Regions from separate parts of the Devosia salina genome, predicted to be linked through region 2. Evidence: predicted binding sites of a transcription regulator. Region 2 holds the regulator's gene; each other region holds the start of a gene.
What was found. Region 2 encodes PhoB, which activates phosphate uptake and scavenging genes when phosphate is short. Its sites were predicted from a motif close to TGTCATNNANCTGTCAT; they were not measured.
Positions count from the first base shown of each region.

Region 1: phnC (phosphonate ABC transporter ATP-binding protein) is a predicted target of PhoB. The motif match lies at 2,709-2,725, and genes of this name have one in related genera.
Region 3: K1X15_RS12125 (esterase-like activity of phytase family protein) is a predicted target of PhoB. The motif match lies at 2,053-2,069, and genes of this name have one in related genera.

Region 1 is NZ_CP080590.1:3,432,260-3,436,659, reverse strand. It holds gene phnE (phosphonate ABC transporter, permease protein PhnE) at 1-729, opposite strand, end outside; gene phnD (phosphonate ABC transporter substrate-binding protein) at 846-1,754, opposite strand; gene phnC (phosphonate ABC transporter ATP-binding protein) at 1,814-2,641, opposite strand; gene K1X15_RS16855 (DapH/DapD/GlmU-related protein) at 2,838-3,452, opposite strand; gene phnN (phosphonate metabolism protein/1,5-bisphosphokinase (PRPP-forming) PhnN) at 3,463-4,014, opposite strand; gene K1X15_RS16845 (alpha-D-ribose 1-methylphosphonate 5-triphosphate diphosphatase) at 4,011-4,400, opposite strand, start outside.
Region 2 is NZ_CP080590.1:2,802,275-2,806,674, forward strand. It holds gene pstA (phosphate ABC transporter permease PstA) at 1-469, shown strand, start outside; gene pstB (phosphate ABC transporter ATP-binding protein PstB) at 535-1,317, shown strand; gene phoU (phosphate signaling complex protein PhoU) at 1,343-2,053, shown strand; gene phoB (phosphate regulon transcriptional regulator PhoB) at 2,250-2,951, shown strand; partial or broken gene K1X15_RS13715 (AraC family transcriptional regulator) at 2,994-3,632, opposite strand; gene K1X15_RS13720 (LacI family DNA-binding transcriptional regulator) at 3,954-4,400, shown strand, end outside.
Region 3 is NZ_CP080590.1:2,489,750-2,494,149, forward strand. It holds gene K1X15_RS12125 (esterase-like activity of phytase family protein) at 1-1,996, opposite strand, end outside; gene K1X15_RS12130 (ATP-dependent helicase) at 2,204-4,400, shown strand, end outside.

The DNA of each region.
Region 1 (4,400 bases), 630 kb from region 2:
GCGCACATTGATCTCGGTGCGCAGCAGGAAATATGACACGAAATTGGGCATGACCTGCGGGGCGACGGCAAAGCGCACGCGTTCGAACCAGTTTGCCCCCACCGAGCGCAGTCCCTCGTCGGGCCGCATGTCAGCGTTTTCCACCACCTCGAAGAACAGCTTGCCCAGCGCGCCGACCGTATGAACCGAAACGGCAAAGATGGCGGCGATCGGTCCAAGCGAAAGAATGGCGGCCATCATGCCGGCCAGGACAATTTCGGGAAAGGCGCGCATCAGTTCGAGCAGCCGGCGCACGATCCAGCGCAGTGGCGCGGCCACGCCCAGATTGGACGCGGCGGCAAAGCAGAACAGAAAGGCGAAGAAGCCGCCGATCAGGGTCGAGGCAAAGGCGATATTGAGGGTGACCAGCATCTCGTAGAAAAATTCGGGGATGTAGAAGCTGGTCCCGAACAGATAGTGGCGCCCCACTTCATAGTCGTATTTGAACGAACCATCGGCATAGGGCGAGGGCAGGTCGAACAGGGCCCGCACGATCTCGAAGGGATCGTCGGGCACGAAGTTCTTGATGAAATCGAAGAGATAGGGGAGCCGTTCGAAGAACTTGCCCGAGCTGGCATTGTTGGCGAAAACCAGCGAGGACACCAGCACGGCGGCCAGAACGATGACGGCCAGAAGAGTATAGGCCCGGCGTGTGCGTACAAGCTGACGATAGTGCCGATGGATCGCCATCGCGCTCGATGTCGCGGCAATATCCGCACCAACGCTATTGCTCGCCAAATCCGTCATGCCGATCTCCAGTCAGACGATCGGCCGGCCCCGAATGGGGGCCGGCCGACAGGAATTGATCAACCGCCGATGGTGGCTTTGCGGGCGTCGATGATCGGCTGGTAGAAGCTGGCATCGACTTCAACATAGCCGTTGTAGTCGCCGGACTGCGCCGAGCGGAAACAGTCGTAATTGGTTTCGGGCAGCGCGAGCAGGAAGTCCTTGATCTTGGTCTTGGCGTCCGCGTCCATGGTCGAGCGCAGCACGATCGGGCCATTGGGGATCAGCGGCGACTGCCAGATCTGGACGACGTCTTCCATGTCCAGCATGCCCTTGTCGACCATCGAGCGGATATTGCCCGAGGTGTAGCCTTCGGAGAATTCACCAACACCCGATGCCCAGGTCACGCCGGCATCGAACTGGCCATCGAGGACGGCCAGGACGTTGTTTTCGTGGCCGCCACCGAAGCCGGTCTCGCCAAAATACTGGTCCACCGGCATGCCGATGGCGTCGGGCAGGGTGACCAGCGGGATCAGATAGCCCGAGGTGGAGTCCGGATCCGCGAAGCCCAGGCTCTTGCCCTTCATGTCCTCGAGCGAGGTGATGCCCGAATCCGAGCGGGTCAGCATGACCGAATAGTAGCCGGTCGCCCCATCGGTCTGTTCGGTGGTCAGGATCGGCTCAACCGCGTTGGGATCCTGCAGGTAGATTGCGGCAAAGCCCGAAGCGCCCAGTTCCGCATAGTCAAGGGTACCGCCAAGCAGGCCCTGGATCACGCCGTTATAGTCGGCGGCCGGGAACAGCTGCACATCATCATAGCCCAGTTCGGACTTCATCAGATCGACCAGGCACTGATTGTCGCGCAGGCGGTCGGCTTCGTTTTCGCCGCCAAGCAGGCCAATGCGCAGGACATTGGCGTCCTGAGCGAGTGCCGGGGCGGCAAGGGACAGAGCAATGGAGGCGAGGAGCAGTTTACGGATCGCGGACACGGGAAATCTCCTTTGGTGACGCGGGATGGGCCAGTCGACCGCTTGGGGCGGCCGAACGACTAGGGCGCCTGCTGCGCGTTGGTTGGTGTGCGCGGCAGGAATTTTACGGGCGCCAGGGAGGTCGAGGTCATGGCCTCGGAAAAGGCCTCCCTGAGACCGTCGGCGCCGTAGATGGAGCGGGCGACATCGGTGGTCAGCTCGTCGGGCGTGCCGTCGAACACCACCTTGCCCGCCGCCATACCGATGATGCGCTCGCAATAGGCGCGGGCCGTGTCGAGCGTGTGCAGATTGGTGATGACGGTAATGCCTTCGGCATTGATGTCGCGCAGGCTGTCCATGACGATCTGGGCATTGCGCGGATCAAGACTGGCGATGGGCTCGTCGGCCAGGATCATTTTCGGCTTCTGCATCAGGGCGCGGGCGATGGCGACGCGCTGCTGCTGGCCACCGGACAGGGTCTGGGCCCATTGCGTGGCGGTCTGGGCAATGTCGAGACGCTCCAGAGCCTTGAGAGCTTCGAACTGCTCGTCCGCTGTGAAGACCTGCATCAGGTTCAGCACCGGATTGCGGCCATTAAGCCGCCCCAGCATCACATTGGTGATGACATCGAGGCGGGGCACCAGGTTGAACTGCTGGAAGATCATGGCGCAGTCGCGCTGCCAGTCGCGCAGGGCCTGGCCGCGCAGTTCCGACACTTTCACGCCATCATGGTCGATATGGCCGGTCGAGACGTCGTTGAGGCGGTTGATCATGCGCAGCAGGGTCGATTTGCCGGCGCCCGAACGGCCGATCACGCCCACCATCTGCCCTTGGGGGATTTCGAGCGTCACGTCATTCACGGCGACCTTGTCGCCAAAGCGTCTGGTGACGTGCGAAATCTTCAGCATGCCGGAGCCCCCGTCATCGAACTGGCTATGACCTAGGGCGAGGACGTAACGACAGCGTAACAACTCGGAGACAGTTCAATGACGCAGGTAACTTGCTGAAACGCCAGAATTTCTGGCAGAACAACCAGTGAAAAAGCCGCCGCAGGAGGTTGCGACGGCGGTTCAACTTTCCCAATTTTGGTCAGGTCGGTGACGGTTACCCCTGATACTTGTCCAGGAATGCCTCGATCGGCAGGGCGCGGAAGTCAGGCAGGGCTGTGTGCAACTGCGCATGGCTCCAGTCCCACCATTTGAGCGCGTCGAGGCGACCCGCGACAGGATCGGAGAAGCGTTGGCGGATGGTGCGGGCGGGCACGCCCACTGCGATGGCAAAATCGGCAACGTCTTTGGTGACCACAGCATTGGAGCCGATGATGGCGCCATTGCCGATCGTCACCCCGGGCATGATCACGGCGCCGTGGCCGATCCAGGTATCGTGGCCGATATGAATGTCATTGCCGGCGCGCCAGTCGAAGAAGGCCTGGTCGTCGTCCTCGCCCTCGAAATACTGGGCCGAGCGATAGGTGAAGTGGTGCAGCGACGCGCGCTCCATGGGATGCATGGAGGCGTAGATGCGCACATTGGCGGCAATGTTGGAGAACTTGCCAATGGTCGCATAGGCGATCTGGGTGCCGCCCACGCAATAGGAATAGTCGCCCATGCTCGAATAGGCGACATGGCAGTGCGCGCCCACTTCGGTGTAGCGGCCCAGGGTGGACTGGGTGACTTTCGCCGTTTCGTGGATGAAGGGCGTTTCGCTGAGCTTTTTCATGGCATTCTCCTCAAGCGGGCTGACGAAGCAGGTCACGCAGTAGCGCCACGAACTGGGCTCCGGCACGGTCGAGCTGACCGGAATTGTCGATCTGGACGGTGCCAGGGGGCAGGCGGAAGCGCGCGCCGCGCTCCATGCGCCGCACAATATCGTCCCCGGTTTCGCGCCCGCGTCCGGAGAGGCGACGGGCGATGACGTCGGGTTCGGCCGTGACCTCCACAACCAGAGCATTGGGATAGCGTGCGAGCAGTCTGGGCAGCACGGCCCGCGATAGATTGGCGATGACGACCCGGCCGGCCGCGAGATCGTCCTCCAGCGCAATGGGCAGGCCATAGCTGAGGCCATGCGCCTCCCAGCTCAGGGCAAACGCACCGCGCTGTTTGGCAGCAGCAAATGCTTCGGGTGTCATGCTGTCGTGATCTTCGCTACCGCCATCAGCGGCGCGGGTGACCACGCGGCGCACCACCCTGACCGCCTCGGCCAGATGGTCGCGGGCGAAATTGATCAGGCTGTCCTTGCCGGCGCCACTGGCCCCGACCACTGCGACGAAGGCGCCGGTCATAGCACCCGCCTTCCCTGGCGCCAGACTGTGCGCACGATGGGAATGCCATCCTCGATGCGCAGCTGCACGAGGTCGGCGCGCTTGCCCAGCGCGATCTCGCCGCGATCATCCAGTCCCGCCGCTTCGGCCGGACGGCGGGTGACCAGGCCGATGGCCTGCGGCACATCGATCGCTGCTTCGTCGACCAGGCAAAAGGCGGCCTGCAGCATGGAGAAGGGGATGTAGTCGGAGGACAGGATGTCGAGCAGGCCCGCCGCGGCGAGGTCGCGCGCCGAGACATTGCCCGAATGCGAGCCGCCGCGGACGACATTGGGGCCGCCCATGAGAATGGCAAGGCCCGCATCCTGCGAGGCCTTTGCCGCCTCCATGGTGGTGGGAAATTCGGC
Region 2 (4,400 bases):
GCTGCACCTGCCCCTCTCCGCGCCGCTGGCTGGCGGCCTGGTGCTGACCCTGATGACACTGCCCACCATCATCATCGCCACCCGCGCCGCGCTCAAGGGCGTGCCGCCGTCCCTGCGCCAGGCGGCGCTAGGCATGGGCGCCTCCAAGACGCAGATGGTGTTCCACCACGTGTTGCCGGTCACCTTCCCCTCGATCCTGACGGCCACCATTATCGGCGTCGCCCAGGCGCTGGGCGAAACCGCACCGCTCCTGCTGATCGGTATGAACGCCTTCGTGGCCGCAGTTCCGGCCACTCCGCTCGATCAGGCCACGGCCCTGCCCGTCCAGATCTATCTCTGGCAGGGCAACGAAAACCGAAACTTCTTTGAAGCGCGCACATCGGCTGCCATCATGGTGTTGCTGGCCCTTATGATCGTGCTCAACGCCATCGCCATATTCCTGCGTTCGCGCCTTGAAAAGCGCGCTTGAGGAGACTTGAAATGGACGTTCTTGCCGGCAAGGTAAAAGTGACCTCCAAGACCCTGGACCAGACCATGAACCCCGCCGAAATGATGGACCATCCCATCCGCCTGACGGCCCGCGACGTCACCGTGCACTACGGGACCAAGCAGGCGCTGCATGGCATCTCCATCGACATTCCCGACCGCGCCGTCACCGCCTTTATCGGCCCCTCGGGCTGCGGCAAGTCAACCTTCCTGCGCTGCATCAACCGCATGAACGACACCATCGAAGGTGCTAGGGTCGGTGGCCGCATCGAGCTCGACGGCCAGGACATCTATGCCCCCGACCTCGACGTGGTCGAACTGCGCGCCCGTGTCGGCATGGTGTTCCAGAAGCCCAACCCCTTCCCCAAATCCATCTACGACAACGTCGGCTATGGTCCCCGCATCCATGGCCTGGCCCGCAACAAGGCGGAGCTCGACGAGATCGTGATTTCCTCGCTGCGCAAGGCGGGGCTGTTCGAGGAGGTCAAGGACCGCCTCTCCGAACCCGGCACCGGCCTCTCCGGCGGCCAGCAGCAGCGCCTGTGCATCGCACGCGCCATCGCCGTCGGGCCCGAGGTCATCCTGATGGACGAGCCCTGCTCGGCCCTCGACCCGATTGCCACCGCCATCATCGAAGAGCTGATCGACGAGTTGCGCGAGAACTACACCATCGTCATCGTCACCCACTCGATGCAGCAGGCCGCCCGCGTCAGCCAGAAGACCGCCTTCTTCCACCTGGGCAATCTCATCGAGCAGGGCGATACCGAGGACATTTTCACCAATCCGGTGAACAAGCAGACCCAGGACTACATCATGGGCCGCATCGGCTAAGGCGAGAGGGACGAGGACAAAGACCATGCCCAATACCGGCACCGACCACATCGTCACCGCCTATAATGAAGAGCTGCTCGCGCTGGCCCAGGCCATTGCCGAGATGGGCGGCCAGGTCGAGCAGGCCGTCGAGAACGGCACCCGCGCCCTGCTCAAGCTGGACCGTGAACTGGCGGACCTGACGATCATCGCCGACCAGCGTATCGACGATATGCAGCGTCATATCGACGAGATGGCAGTCTCCATGATCGCCCGCCGCCAGCCCATGGCCAGCGATTTGCGCGCGATCATCACCTCCATCCATGTGGCGAGTGATCTCGAGCGCATCGGCGACATGGCCAAGCAACTGGCCCGCCGTTCGCTCAAGCTCGAGGGCCTCAATCTGCAGCCGACTTTCTACAATGGCGTCAAGAACATGACCGCGCTGGTTCTGCGCCAGGTCAAGGACGCGCTGGACGCCTATGGCAATCGCGAGGCGGCCGCCTCGGTGGAAGTGTGCAACCGCGACGACGAGGTGGATGCCATGTACACCTCGCTGTTCCGCGAGCTGTTGACCTACATGCTCGAGGATCCGCGCAACATCACCGCCTGCACCCACCTGCTGTTCTGCGCCAAGAGCCTGGAGCGGGTCGGCGATCACGCCACCAACATCGCCGAGCGCGCCTATTACCTGGCAACGGGCAAGCAGCTCACCGGCGATGTCCAGGAGCTGCAGCGCCAGCAGATCAAGGCTTAATCATAGAGGGAATGTTCATCGCCTCCCTCCCCCTTGAGGGGAGGGACCGAGGGTGGGGGTTCCGGCCAATCCACTTACCGGTGCATCCAAACTGAGAGCGCGCTTGAACACCCACCCCTAATCCCTCCCCTCAGGAGGAATGGGAACACAGAAAACCCATCGGCTCCAACTGGACGCCGACCGACGGAGCACATCCATGCCCGCCACCATTCTTGTGGTTGAAGACGAAGGCGATATCGCCATCCTGCTGCGCTACAATCTGGAGGCCGAAGGCTTCCGCGTGGTCACTGCCGAAAGCGGCGACGAGGCCCAGCACGCCATTGCCGAAAAGCTGCCTGACCTGATCCTGCTCGACTGGATGCTGCCCGAAATCTCGGGCATCGAGCTCTGTCGGCGCCTCCGCGCCCGCGAGGAAACCGCCCGCGTGCCGATCATCATGCTCACCGCCCGCGGCGAGGAAGAGGAGCGCGTGCGCGGCCTTTCGACTGGAGCTGACGACTATGTCGTGAAGCCCTTCTCGGTGCCCGAACTGGTCGCCCGCATCCATGCCCTGCTGCGCCGCGCCAATCCCAATCTGGTCACCGCCGCCCTAAAGGTTGGCGACCTTGAACTCGACCGCACCACCCATCGCGTGCGTCGGGCCAATCGCGACGTGCATCTGGGCCCCACCGAATACCGCCTGCTCGAATATCTCATGCGCCACCCAGGCCGGGTCTATTCGCGCGAGCAACTGCTCGATGGCGTCTGGGGCAATGATGTCTATGTCGACGAGCGCACCGTGGACGTCCATATCGGCCGCCTCCGCCGCGCCATCAACCGCGGCAAGGAAACCGATCCCATCCGCACCGTTCGCGGCGCCGGCTACGCCTTCGACGAGCGGTTTGCGGCCAACGCCTGAACTGGTCAACCAAACCTATGCGCGCGAGGGCAGAAGAGTCTGCCGGTCTGTTCCGATACAGATATCCATGCTGTAGGCGTCCGGCTCGGCGGGCTCCCGCTCCGAACGAAACACCATGAATGTCGGGCTGGTTTCCGGCGACAGGCCCGCAGCCAGGCGCCAGGCGCGGAAACGGTCGAAGGTGTCTCCCAGCCCGCTGCGGTTTCCGCGATGCTCCATGATCGCCACCGGCGTGGGCGGCACCTCGCGGATCATGACGTCCGTGTGGTCAAAGATGATTTGCATGATTTTGCTCCTTGCAGTGTCCAGCGGCCCGAAGGCCGACAGCCACGCCTCCCAGTCGGGAGACTTGCGGAACGCGGACGGTGTTTGCCCCAGCCTTTGCCGAAAGGCGCGGGCAAAGGCGTCGGGCGCTTCGTAACCGGCATCCATCGCGATGTCGGTGACACTCTGTGCGTCCTTGATCATCAGCTCCTGCGCAGCGCGCTTCATGCGCGCCAGTTGCACATATCGATGCAGCGGCACCCCGAAGATCGCCGTGAACTGGCGATGGAAATGAAACTTCGAGAAAGCCGCAACCCTGCTCAGGGTTTCGAGGTCGGGCGCTTCCTCGAGATGCCGGTCGATATGGTCCAGCACCCGTCGCATCCGGGCTTGATAGTCTTCAAGAGCAGTCGTCATCGTCTCTCGTTCCGTGGCGACCCCATCTAGACCCCACCTGGACCGGCGCGCTCGACCGATCTTGCGGTTTTGATCCGGAAACGAAAAGCAGCATTCGAGTTCAAGCCTTGGGGCATGGACCTGTGTATGCCCTGCCCTTGATGTCCCGGGCCTTTCCCGGTCGCAGCCCGACCAGCACGCGCCCGAACCGGGCGCCACAAAACCCACTTGCGCTGAAAGGCACTTCGTGATGATGTACTTCGGAAAAGCTTTTCCGAACCGACCGCGACCGTTTCGGCATACTGTGGCAACACCCCAGGAAAAGCATTTCCGGATGCGAAGATGACCCAGGATGACACCAACACCCGCCCCACCCTGCGCGACGTGGCCCGCCACGCCGGTGTCAGCCTCGGCACGGCCTCCAAGGCGTTGAACAAGGCCGGCACCCTGCGCCAGGAAACGCGCGAAAAGGTCCTCTCTGCCGCCCGCGAACTGGGTTTTCGCCCCAACGATCTGGCCCAGGCCCTGCATCGCGGCCAGAGTTTCACCGTCGGCCTCATCTCCAATGACAGTTTCGGTCGCTTCACCATGCCGATCATGGAGGGGCTCGAAACCGTTCTGCACGAAGCCGGCATCGCCCTGTTCATGTGCAACGCCACCGACGATCCGGAACGCGAGAAGCGCCACATCGACCAATTGCTGGGCAAGCGCGTCGACGGGCTGGTCTTCACCGGCCGCCGGGCCGACCGCCGTCCGGCACCCGGATTGTCGCTGGGGGGCCTGCCGACC
Region 3 (4,400 bases), 310 kb from region 2:
GCAGTTCGCCGCCCAGCGCGCCCGGCACCAATTCGCTGACCGGCACGCTGTAGAGCGCCTTGAGCTGGGCGTTCTCGCCGATCTGGTTGTCGCGCTCGACGATATAGACCTGGTCGCCATGGGCGGTGATCTCGGAAAGACCGACCCAGGCACCGTCAGCCGGGGCTTCGAGCGGATAGTTGACCGCGCCCCATTCGCCACTGGCGATATTGTAGGAGACGAGCTTCACGGTGCCCTTGGCGTCGTTCTTCCATTCGCGCTGGATGGCGATCCAGAGCGTGGCGTCGTCGCCCTCGCCCACCATGGTCACGCCTTCGGCACCAAAGCGGATTTCCTCGGCCAGCAGTTCGGCCGGGAAGGCCACTTCCTTGACGATCTCGCCATCGGCATCGACATGGTAGAGCGCATGCGGGATCAGCCGGTCGGTACGGCCTTCGGACGCCAGCCAGAACCCACCTTTTCCGTCAAGCGTGATGCCTTCCAGATCCAGCTTCTGCGCCGGATGGCCATTGCGCGTCACCACGGTCTTGGCGGTGATGCGGGCGGGATGGCCTGTGGCGTCGATGGTGTAGATCGAGGGCTGCGCGCCCAGGAAACTGTCGGACACGCCATAGAGCATGCCCGGCTTTTCCGCATCGGCGACCAGGCCCGAAAGCGCCACCCAGCCCAGCGGCCGGCCATCGGCGTCAAGATCGGACATGATATGCGGATAGGTGGGAGCGTCGGCTTCGGCCAGTTCGAAGATCGAGACATGGCTGCGGGCAAGGCCATCGGCACCGAGATCGGTCTCGTTGGCGGTGACAAGGAGGTTGCGGGCCGGGATGGCCACGGCACCTTCAGGACCGATGCCGGAGGGCAGCGCCTGGACGAATTCGGGCTCGGCGCCGGTATCCTTGTAGATCGCGACGAGCGAGGCACGCTCCATGCCGATCATCAGATAGGTGTCATCGCCGAAGTGAGCGACGTCCACGCCTTCCGGCTCGACACCCTTGGCGTCGGATCGCTTGTCCGGATAATGGCCGAATTGGGCGGCCAGATGGTCAAGCGAAGCGCCGCTGTCAAAAAGCATCTCGCCGGCCTTGTTGAAGATCGAGAAGCTGCGCGAGCCGCCATTGTAGTCGCCCTCATTGGCAACGACGAAGCGCTGGTCATCGATCCACTTGACCGCGTCCGGCTCACGCAGACGGTCGGCCTGCTTGCCCGTGAAATCGAGCGAACCATTGTCCTCGGTGTCGATGCTTTCGAGGGTCACCGAACCGGCGGAGAAATGCGCGGTGACGGTGCCAGAATTGCCATCGACGATGACGAAGTGGTTGTTTTCCTGGAGGGAAACCACAACCTCGTTGAGGCTGTTGATCGACACATATTCGGGCTCGGGATCATCGCCGGCAATCTCGGCAAGGCCCGTGAGGTCGACGATTTTGAGGGTGGAGCAATCCACCGCGCCATCGACGACATTGACCAGCGCCAGCGCACCGGCCGGCATCTGCGGGAGTTCGCCATCGTTGAAGTCTTCGTCGCGCTCATTCTCGATGGCGACGGCAATCAGCGAGCCATCGGCATTGCGAGCCACGGAATCGGGCTGGCCGCCAAGGTCGCAGGTGGCTTCAACTGTCTGGGTCGCCAGATCGATGGTGGCAAGATTGCCCGAGGGCTCGGTATAGCTTTCCGAAGTGTTGACGCCGGCATAGACCTTGCCGCCATCCACCACCACGGTGGTCGGCTCGCCATCAAGCGCCAGGAAGCCCGCGGCCTTGGGTGCCTTGGGGTCGGCGATATCGACGAACCCGATGCCGCCAGCGGGGCTATCGGAATAGATGAGGGTCATGCCGTCTTCCGAGACGGTGATGATTTCGGACGAGGTTTCCTCCGCGTCGGGCGTGTTGAGCGCGACCGGGAAGCTGGCAATGCGATTGAAATATTGGGCGGCCTCTGCGCCGGCCGTAGAAAGGAGCAGTGCTGCGCTCAGGGCAGCGAGACGCTTTTGAGCAATCATGATGGGTCCCCCAGAAATGATGCGGGCCCCGCTTAGGCGTGGTGGAAAACAGACCGATGACGCTTGCATGACGATGCCGTGACAGGCCGGACTTCTATACAGGCGCGGCCGCCATCCCTATATTGGCGGGCAAGAACAAAATGAGATTCGTCAAGGCTTGGCTGCGCACCTGTCCCGGAACGCGCGGACCTTGGAACAAGAGCGCGCATGCCCGACACTGCCCCCCTGCCCCGCCCCCAAGGCGGCCCGATCACCAGCCAGCTCCGGCAGAATGCGGGGCCGGACTATCTGTCCGGGCTGAACCCGGAGCAGCGCGAGGCTGTGCTTTCAACCGAGGGCCCGCTGCTGGTGCTCGCGGGGGCCGGCACCGGCAAGACGCGCGTGCTGACGACCCGCATCGCGCACATCCTGCGGGAGAAGAAGGCCTGGCCCTCGGAAATCCTGTCGGTGACCTTCACCAACAAGGCGGCCCGGGAGATGAAGGACCGCATCGCCTATCTCGTCGGTAACGCGCTTGAGGGCATGCCTTGGCTCGGCACCTTTCACTCGATTTCGGCGCGCATCCTGCGCCGCCACGCCGAATTGGTCGATCTCAAACCCCAGTTCACCATTCTCGATACAGACGACCAGATCCGTCTCATCAAACAATTGCTGGAAGCGGAAAACATCGACGAGAAGCGTTGGCCGGCCCGTCAGTTCGCCGGCATGCTGGATGCCTGGAAGAACCGCGGCCTGCTGCCCAAGGACGTGCCCGCCGCCGACAGCGGCTATTTCGCCAATGGCAAGGGTGGCAAGCTCTACTACGACTATCAGGCGCGGCTGAAGACGCTGAACGCCGCCGATTTCGGCGATCTTTTGCTCGAATGCATTCGCCTGTTCCGCGAGAACCCCGAAGTCCTGGCCGAATATCATCGCCGCTTCAAATACATCCTTGTCGACGAATATCAGGACAGCAACACGGCCCAATATCTCTGGCTGCGCCTGCTGGCGCAGGGCAAGCCTGCCAGCGAAGCCAATATCTGCGTGGTGGGCGATGACGACCAGTCGATCTATGGCTGGCGCGGCGCCGAGGTGGACAATATCCTGCGCTTCGAGACCGATTTTCCCGGCGCCAAGGTCATCAAGCTCGAGCGCAACTACCGCTCCACCGCCAATATCCTCAAGGCCGCCTCGACGCTAATCGCCTATAATGAAGGACGCTTAGGCAAGACGCTCTTCACCGACATTGCCGAGGGCGGCGAGCCGATCTCGTTCACGCAGGTCTATGACAGCGAGGAAGAAGCCCGCACCATCGGGGAGGAAATCGAGCAATATCAGCGCCAGGGTGAAGCGCTCAATTCCATGGCCATCCTGGTGCGCGCCTCCTTCCAGATGCGCGAATTCGAAGAGCGCTTCATCACGCTTGGTCTCAACTATCGCGTCGTCGGCGGCCCGCGCTTCTATGAGCGCAAGGAAATCCGCGATGCGCTGGCCTATCTACGGCTGGTGGCGCAGCCGGCCGACGACCTCGCCTTCGAGCGCATCGTCAATGTGCCCAAGCGCGGGCTGGGCGACACCACCGTCAAGATGCTGATGGAGACCGCGCGGCACATGCAGGTGCCGCTGCTGCAGGCCGTGCGCATGATGGTGGAAACCGAGGATCTGAAGCCCAAGCAGCGCACCACGCTGCGCGCTCTTGTCGGCCAATTCGATGACTGGGCCTATCGCGCCGAAACCCTGCCGCCCTACCAGCTCGTCGAGCAGATCCTCGAGGAAAGCGGCTATATGGACATGCTGAGCGCCGACAAGTCAGTCGAAAGCCAGGGCCGCAAGGAAAACCTCAAGGAACTCAGCCGCTCCATGGAAGAGTTCGAGTCGCTCGGCGGTTTCCTCGAACATATTTCGCTGGTCATGGACCGCGACAGTGCCGATTCCAGCGATGCCGTCACCATCATGACGCTGCATTCGGCCAAGGGGCTGGAATTCGACACCGTCTTCCTGCCCGGCTGGGAAGACGGCACCTTCCCCAGCCAGCGCTCCATGGATGAAAGTGGCCGCGCGGGTCTCGAGGAAGAGCGGCGCCTCGGTTATGTCGGCATTACCCGCGGCCGCAAGCGCGTCCGCATCTCCGCCGCCCAGAACCGGCGCATCCACGGCCTCTGGCAATCGGCCATTCCCAGCCGCTTCATCGACGAACTGCCGCCTGACGCGGTGGAGGTCACCGACCGCGGCTCGGCCTATGGCGGCTATGGCTATGGCGGCGGTGCCGCGAGCCGCTTCAACAAGGCCGACCCCTTTGAAAGCGTCTATGAAACCCCCGGCTGGCAGCGCGCCCGCGCCAACCAGGCCAGCCGAAAAGGCGATGGTCCACTGACCATCGAGGGCGACCTCGTCGCCCGCTCCGTCGACCTCGGCGGCCAATCGA